2 regions of the Streptacidiphilus sp. MAP12-33 genome follow, and region 1 is predicted to be linked to the other one. Evidence: riboswitches for the same ligand, from Rfam matches in the RefSeq annotation. Region 1 holds a riboswitch; the other holds the start of a gene.
What was found. A riboswitch is a leader RNA that binds a small molecule or an ion and turns the genes downstream of it on or off. The one in region 1 is predicted to bind cyclic di-AMP.

Region 1 (4,152 bases):
ACGCGTCGACCTCCACCTCGACGCCGGCCAGGGACGACGGCGTCACCTCGTACGGCTTGGCGTTCAGCCCTGATGCGAGCAGGTCGCGCTCGACCCGCGCGGCGAGCCGTAGCAGCGCTGCGGCGGCGGGCGGATCCAACCGGCGCGGCCCTGGCGCGGGCTCACGCGGCCCTGGTGCGGGCTCACGCGGTCCGGCGTCCCGCTCGGCCGCGGGATCGGCCACGGGATCGACCGCAGGCTCGGGCCCGGAACCGGGCTCGCGCGGTCCGGGCCCGGCGGCCCCAGCGGGCCCGGACGTGGCCTGGGAGCGGGAGGCAGCACCGCTCGCGGCCCCGAAGGCGGCCTCGACAGCGGCCCGGGCGTCGAGCGCTTCGCCGGGCTCCGGTTCGGGATCCATGGCAGCAGCCTAGAGAAGCCTCACGCGTCTCCGGGGCCACTCGGGGCATGATCGGGGAAGGTCGCATATGCCCCCCGACAGGTCGACCCGCGAGGAGAGCCGTGGAGATCCGCTACAGCTGCGAGCCGAGCCCGGACGCGTCCGCGAACGAGGACTTCGTCCTCGCCGGGCCGCAGTTCGCCCTGGTCCTCGACGGCGCCACGCCGAGCGGTCTGCCGACCGGCTGCGTCCACGACGTGCCGTGGTTCGTGGCCCGTCTCGCGGGGCAGCTCGGCGCGTTCCTGCTGGCGCACCCCGACGAGCCGCTGCCGGAGGTGCTGCGGCAGGCGATCCTGCGCACCCGGGACCTGCACCCGCAGTGCGACCACGGCAACCCCGACAGCCCCTCCAGCACCGTGGCGCTGCTGCGTGCCGACCCCGGCGCCGACCGCCTCGACTGCCTGGTGCTCGCCGACTCGCCCGTCGTCGTCCGCACCTCCGAGGGCCGGATCGAGGTCGTCGCGGACGACCGCATCGACCAGCTGCCCGCCTACGACCGCGAGTCGGTCAGCGGGCTGCGCAACACGCCCGGCGGCTTCTGGGTCGCCTCCACCCGCCCGGACGCCGCCGAGCACGCGGTGACGGCGTCCTTCCCACTCGCCCGCGTGCGCGAGGCCGCCGCGCTGTCCGACGGGGTGACCCGCCTGGTGGAACGCTTCGGCTGGAGCTGGACCGAGCTGCTCGACACCCTCGCCGCCGACGGTCCGGCCCACCTCACCGACTCCGTCCGCAAGGCCGAACTCGCCCTGGCCGAGGGCACGTTCCACGGCAAGCGCCACGACGACGCGACGACGCTGCACTGGCGCATGTGACGCATACGACGCGTGTGACGCGAACGCGCGGCCTCCCGTCCCCGGTGGGCGGGAGGCCGCGCGGCAACCGTGTCTCAGATGTGACGCATCATGTAGATCGTGCCGACCGTCGTGATCGACTCCATGCGCACGTACGCCCCCGTGTGCGGGGCGTGCAGGATGATCCCGCCACCGGCCCACATGCCCACGTGCTGGCCACCGTTGAAGAAGACCAGGTCACCGATCTGCAGGTCGGCGACGGAGGCCACCGGAGTGCCCTCGGCCATCTGGGCGTAGGTGTCCGGGCCCAGCGAGTAGCCGGCCTGGGCGTAGGCCCACTGCATCAGACCCGAGCAGTCGAACTCGTTCGGGCCCTTGGAACCCCAGTTGTAGGGGTCGCCGATGCGGGTCTTCGCCGCCGCGAACGCCGCCATCTCGATCGAGTCGCCCGCCGTGCCGTGCGGGTGGAGGTTGGAGCCCGTGCCGCCGGTCAGCTGGGTGCGCTGGCTGGGCGTCATCGAGTTGAGGAGCTGCTGCGTCGCCTTGACTTTGGCGGCAGCGGCGGCCTTCAGCGCGGCGGCGTGCTGGGTGACGGCCTGGAGGGCCTGGAGCTCCTGCTCCGCCTCGGCCTTCTCGCGCGAGAGGAGGTCCTCCTGCGTGCGGAGCAGGCTCAGCTGGGCGGCCTCGTTGCCGGACAGCTGGTTCATCGAGGAGGCCTTCTGCAGGAACTCGCTCGGGTCGCTGGTCAGGATCAGCTGGACGGTCGGGTCCACCGCACCGGTCATGTACTGGCTCTGGGCGATCGCGCCGACGCTGTCGAGCAGCGTGTTGGCCTTGGCCTGCTCGCGGGCGATCTCGTCCTCCAGGATCGAGACCTTGTGCTGCAGTGCCTGCTGCTGCGCCTGCGCCTGGTCGTAGGCGGCGACGGCCTGGTCGGACGCGTTGTTCAGCTGGTCCAGCTGTGACTTCAGCTGCGCCGTGGTCGGCTGCGGAGCGGCCTGGGCCGACTGCGTGGCGAGGCCGACGCTGGTGGCCGCGACCACGGTGAGCGCGGATATTCGGGTGCGGGTACGACTGGGCGCGGCGGGACGGCGGTGGGACGCCACCTGGACGGGCTCCTTCTTCCTGGCCGCCTACCGGGTGAGCTGACGGGTTCGGGCCGGAAGTCTCGCCCTACGACATCTCACCGGCCGCCGCCCGTGCGCACCTGCGTGCGCCCGCGCGTAGCGGTCGACCTGATGCCGATTCACCCCGAGGACGTGGGTCCCCGGCTCCGTCTCGGCCCCGGTGCCCACGCCGTGCGCGGAACGACCGAACCCTCGACAGACTCGACGGGAACCGCCGCGGATCCCCCCTCGGAAGATCGACTGCACAGCGGTTCGAAAGGGAACCATAGTTGCCCGATCGTGACCGAATCAACTGGCGCGTCAGAAACACGTGTCCACCCACGGCTCCACCTCGGGGTGGAGGCCGCGCAGGCCGACGCCGCGCGACCCTGGAGACATGAGCGGAGTGCAGACTGCCGTGCACGGCGTCGTCTACGGCTGCATCGTGGTTTTCGCCGTGACCTGGGTGGGAGCGGCGGTGTACTTCGGGTCCCGCGGCGCCGGTTCGCCGGAGCGCCGTCGGGCGTGGCTGCGCAGCCTGCGCGCCTCGATGCCGGCGCGGGTGGCGCTGGTGGCCGGCATCCTGGTGCTGATCGAGCTGACCCGGCGACCGGACGGCCCGTTCTGGCGCCACCTGCAGTACTGGAACCCGGTGCTCGGCGTCGCGGGTGCGGCCCTCACCGTCGCGGCGACGGCGCTCCTGGTCTGGTCCCGGCTGGTGCTCGGGGTGATGTGGGCGGGTGTCCCGCTGGTGCAGGAGGGCCACGAGCTGCGCACCACCGGTCCCTACGGCCTGGTGCGGCATCCCATCTACACGGGACTCCTCGGGCTGGTGCTCGGCGCCGCGCTGGGCCTCGGATTCGGGGTGTGGGTGCTCTACACGGCCGTCACCGTGCCGTGGGCACTGCACCGGGTCCGGGTCGAGGACGACCTGATGGCGGCCGAGTTCGGCGATCGGTTCCTCGCCTACCGCCTCCGCGTCCCGGCACTGCTGCCACGCCGGGTCCGGCGACGGTAGGCGAGAGGTCTCAGACCATGAGCGGGACCGCGTGGATCTCGTCCGCCATGTGTCCGGCCCGTTCGTGGACGCGCTGGACGGCGTCCATCGAGGGCGCCTCGGACAGGCAGTAGACGGTGCCCGACTCCGGGTCCGCCCAGGCCTGCTTGAAGTGGACGTGTTCCTCCGCCTCAATGGCGAGATCGGCCTGGTGCGCCGCCGCCAACTGCTCGGCGGTGATCCCGTTCATGCCGTGGTGGACGTCCATGAAGAGAGTCATGATCGCGAGACACCTCCCTCGGCCGCCGGCCCGGGGCCGTCCCGGGACGGTCCGGTGGCCCTTCCAGGATGCGCCCGCCGCCCGTCCGCGGCCTCTTCAGGGCTCGACGAGATCAGGTCCCGACGTGGTCAGGGCTCGACGACGTCGAGCACCTCGACCATGCGCAGCAGCTTGGCCCGGACCCGGGCACGGTGCGCGTCCGCGACGGTGATCTCCACGACCGCCGGGCCGCCGGCGGTCGTCCGCACGGCGAACGCCTGGACGGGGTGCGCGCTCAGCACCGCGGCAAGGCGCCCGAGCAGGCCACGGCCGGGCACGGCGGTGGCAATCAGGGAGGGCCCGGTCGCGACGCGAACCGGGCGCGGGACGGGGGTTTCCAGGACCGCGCTCACCGTCCCAGCATGCCAGCCTTCCCAGTGCGCGGGACGACCCGTCTCAGCACGTGGGAAAGGCGGGCAAAGCGGGCGACGGGCAGCCGCTCAGCGCGTGAGCGCGCGCAGGCGGCGGTAGGAGGCCAGGACCAGGAGTACGGTCAGGACGGC
Region 2 (4,152 bases), on a different contig from region 1:
TCCGAGCTTCGGTGTCCGGGCTTCAGTGTCCGGCGTGGTCCGCCGCGTCGAGAGAGCCGAGCAGGCTCTGGTACCACGGCTGCGACGCCTGCTGCTGGGTGGTGGGCGAGGTGGTCGGCGTGGGCGAGGGGTTCACGGCCGTGAACGGGGTGTCACCCGGAAAGGCGTAGTGGAGGCGTTCACGCGCCTGCGCGGCGACGAACGCCGGGTCCTGCCAGCGGGCCTTCTCCCGCTCCAGCTCGTCGACCTGCTGCTGCGCCTGCCGCTGCGCGGCCCGCTGCTGGTCGATCTGCGAGCGCTGGGCGATGTACTGCCGCATCGGGTACGCGAGCGCGGCCACGAGCGCGCACACCACGAGGGCGAGCACGGCAGCGCGACCGGTGAGCCGGGGCCGCTTCCGGCCCTGCCGCTGGTTGGCCACTGCCGACTCCCTCCCGTGTTCGCGGCTCCTCCGTGCCCGGTGCGCGAACAAGCCCTGTGCGCGACGACGCCCCGCCGCCCCCACCCTAGAGGGTGAGGACGACGAGGCGGCGGAAAGGCAGGCTCAGCCGTTGAAGCGCGGGAAGGCGCCGCGGCCGGCGTACTCGGCGGCGTCGTCGAGGATCTCCTCGATGCGCAGCAGCTGGTTGTACTTGGCGACGCGCTCGGAGCGGGCCGGGGCACCGGTCTTGATCTGGCCGCAGTTGGTGGCGACGGCCAGGTCGGCGATGGTGACGTCCTCGGTCTCGCCGGAGCGGTGCGACATCATGCAGCGGTAGCCGTTGCGCTGGGCCAGCTCGACGGCGTCCAGCGTCTCGGTCAGCGAGCCGATCTGGTTGACCTTCACCAGCAGGGCGTTGGCGGCGCCCTCCTTGATGCCGCGGGACAGGCGCTCCGGGTTGGTGACGAACAGGTCGTCACCGACCAGCTGGACCTTGTCGCCGAGCTCGGCAGTGATGGTCTTCCAGCCGTCCCAGTCGTCCTCGAACAGCGGGTCCTCGATGGAGACCAGCGGGTAGTCGGCGACCAGCTCGGCGTAGTAGGCCGTCATCTCGGCGGCGCTGCGGGCCTTGCCCTCGAACTGGTAGGCGCCGTCCTTGAAGAACTCGGAGGCGGCGACGTCCAGGGCGAGCGCGATGTCGCGGCCGGGGGTGTAGCCGGCGCCCTTGATGGCCTCGATGATCAGGTCCAGGGCCTCGCGGTTGGAGTCGAGGTTCGGCGCGAAGCCGCCCTCGTCGCCGAGGCCCGTGGACAGGCCGCGGGCCTTCAACACGCCCTTGAGCTGGTGGTAGACCTCGACACCCCAGCGCAGTGCCTCGGAGAAGGACTCCGCGCCGATCGGGGCGATCATGAACTCCTGGATGTCCACGTTGGAGTCCGCGTGCGAACCGCCGTTGAGGATGTTCATCATCGGGACCGGCAGCACGTGCGCGTTCGGACCACCGAGGTAGCGGAACAGCGGCAGGTCGCTGGCCTCGGAGGCGGCGTGCGCGACGGCGAGCGAGACGCCGAGGATCGCGTTGGCACCCAGCGAGGACTTGTCGGCGGTGGCGTCCAGGTCGAGCATGGCCTGGTCGATCAGGCGCTGCTCGGTGGCGTCGTAGCCGACCAGCTCCGGGCCGATCTGCTCGATGACGGCCAGGACGGCCTTCTCCACACCCTTGCCGCCGTAACGGGACTTGTCACCGTCACGGAGCTCCAGGGCCTCGAAGGCGCCGGTCGAGGCGCCGGACGGCACGGCGGCGCGGCCGGTGCTGCCGTCGTCGAGGCCGACCTCGACCTCGACGGTGGGGTTGCCACGCGAGTCGAGAATCTCCCGCGCTACGACGACGTCGATGGACGGCACAACTGTCTCCTCTGGGGATGCGGGTTGTTACGCACAGAGCCTAGCCGCTGTCCCGGCCCGGACCCCTCAGGCCCTTGGGCCTGTCTTGCCTGGCGAAACGCCGCGCGGCCACTACCCGTCGGTAGCGGCCGCGTCGGCGGTCCTGCGCCTTTGGTCCGGACTACTTCACGACGAGCTTCTCGCCGACGTGGATCATGTCCGGGTTGCCGCCGATGGTGGCGCGGTTCTCGGCGTAGAGCTTCTGCCAGCCGCCGAGGATGTGGTGCGCGGCGGCGATCTTCGCCAGCGTGTCGCCCGGCTTGACTGTGTAGTTGCCCGAGCCGCCGTGGTGCGCCGGGGGCTTGGGCGCGGGGGCGGGCTTGTGGTGCTTGCCCTTCCCGGCGGAGGAGCCGCCGCCGACGACCGGCGACGGACCGCCCTTGTGCAGGCCCGCCCGCGGCCCGCAGACCGGCCAGGCACCGGGGCCCTGACTGTCGAGGACGCGCTCGGCCACGGTGATCTGCTGGCCCTTGGTGGCGTGGTTCGCGGTGGACGCGTACGCCCCACCGCCGTAGGCGCGCCAGGTCGACGCGGAGAACTGCAGGCCGCCGTAGTAGCCGTTGCCGGTGTTGATGGACCAGTCACCGCCGCTCTCGCACTGGGCGACCTTGTCCCACGTCGAGACGGACGCGGCGTGGGCGCCGGTGGCGCCGATCAGCGGCAGTGCCACGGCGGCAGAGGCGACGCCGGTGGTGGCCACGAGGGTCTTGGCCTTGTTGACGCGGATCTTGCGATGACGGCCGGTACCGGAAAAGAGCATGCTGAAGTCCCCTCCGACGCCTACGAGGTGAGCTGTCGGGTTCGGGCCGTAGAGGCTGGCCCGGACGTTCGCACGTCTTCACCCCGAGCCGTCCGCGCTGGCGCGCGTCCGGCGGACTACCTGGGTCCCCCGCTCCTGTCCGTTCGTCAAGTCGACGATCCCGCCTCGCGGTGGACAGGACTCGGCGTCCCGCGCGGCGGTGGTCCGCTGGCGCGAACCTCAGGGAGGCTAGACAGGTTTTCATATGATTCACAATCCCGACACGCCGTCACCTTCGTTCCCGACACGGCGTTCCGGCCCCTTGCGAACCAGGCTGACCAGCACTTCCTTCGTCAACAGAGGGCCGAGTGTGACCTCCGTTACCCTGCCGTGATCAAGGCGTGAATTCGACCGGAAGTTGGCGCAGACCGCGCATGATGAGGCCGCCGCGCCAGCGCAGCTCCGCCGGATCGGCGGCGAGCCGCAGGTCGGGCAGGCGGCGCAGCAGCGCGGCGAGCGCGTACTGGGCCTCCAGGCGGGCCAGCGGCGCGCCGATGCAGTAGTGGATGCCCAGGCCGAAGGCGATGTGCGGGTTGTCCCTGCGGGCCAGGTCGAGGGTGTCCGGATCCGGGAAGCGGGCGGGGTCGCGGTCGGCGGCGGCGAGAACCACCAGCACCGGGTCGCCCGGCGCGATGTCCTGACCGCCCAGCGTCAAAGGCTCGGTGGCGAAGCGCCAGGTCGCGATCTCGACGGGCCCGTCGTAACGCAGCAACTCCTCCACCGCCGCCTCCAGCGGCGCACTCTCGCCGCGGTCCAGCGAGGCCTGCAGGGCCGCCCGCTGCTCGGGGTGGGTGAGCAGGGCGAACAGGCCGTTGCCGATCAGGTTCACGGTGGTCTCGAAGCCGGCGAAGAGCAGGATGAAGGCCATCGCCGCGGCCTCGTTCTCGGTCAGGTGCTCGCCGTGGTCGCTGGCCCGGATCAGACCCGAGATCAGGTCCTCGCCGAGGTCCGCCCGCTTGCGGTGGATCAGCTCGGCCAGGTAGCCACGCATCTTCTTGACCGCCCGCCCGACCCCGCCGCGCGGGGACTGGCCGTGATGGATCATCATCCCCGCCCAGTCGCGGAAGTCGTCCTGGTCCTCGGGCGGCACGCCCAGCAGGTCGCAGATCGCGTAGATGGGCAGCGGGAAGGCGAACTCGTGGATCAGGTCGGCCGAGCCGCGCTCCGCGAAGCCGTCGATCAACCGGTCCGTGATCTCCCGCACACGCGGCTCGAACTCCGCCGCCCGGCGCGGTGTGAACGCCTTGGAGACCAGGCGGCGCAGCCGGGTGTGGTCCGGCGGGTCGATGTTGAGCAGGTGCGTCATCAGGTCCGCGCTGCGCTCCCCCGGGATGCCGACCCGTCCGCTGCGGTGCGCCTGCAGGCTGTGCTTGGCCGGGTTCTTGCTCAGCCGGGTGTCGGCCAGCGCCTGCCGCGCGTCCGGGTACCGGGTCACCAGCCAGGCGTCGACACCGCTCGGCAACGTCGTCCAGTGCACCGGCGCGTGCTC

Region 2: it holds a riboswitch for cyclic di-AMP, as region 1 does, so the genes downstream of both, ABH931_RS26670 (transglycosylase family protein) here and ABH931_RS20830 (NlpC/P60 family protein) in region 1, are expected to answer to the same signal.

Annotation. Positions count from the first base shown of each region.
Region 1 covers NZ_JBGCCA010000020.1:111,326-115,477, forward strand. Annotated here, with positions in the region: gene ABH931_RS20820 (hypothetical protein) at 1-397, opposite strand, end outside; gene ABH931_RS20825 (hypothetical protein) at 499-1,248, shown strand; gene ABH931_RS20830 (NlpC/P60 family protein) at 1,323-2,270, opposite strand; cyclic di-AMP (ydaO/yuaA leader) riboswitch at 2,344-2,527, opposite strand; gene ABH931_RS20835 (isoprenylcysteine carboxylmethyltransferase family protein) at 2,731-3,351, shown strand; gene ABH931_RS20840 (SCO4226 family nickel-binding protein) at 3,362-3,610, opposite strand; gene ABH931_RS20845 (hypothetical protein) at 3,739-4,002, opposite strand; gene ABH931_RS20850 (hypothetical protein) at 4,090-4,152, opposite strand, start outside.
Region 2 covers NZ_JBGCCA010000029.1:121,655-125,806, forward strand. Annotated here, with positions in the region: gene ABH931_RS26660 (septum formation initiator family protein) at 23-421, opposite strand; gene eno (phosphopyruvate hydratase) at 545-1,825, opposite strand; gene ABH931_RS26670 (transglycosylase family protein) at 1,986-2,624, opposite strand; cyclic di-AMP (ydaO/yuaA leader) riboswitch at 2,629-2,783, opposite strand; gene ABH931_RS26675 (cytochrome P450) at 2,998-4,152, opposite strand, start outside.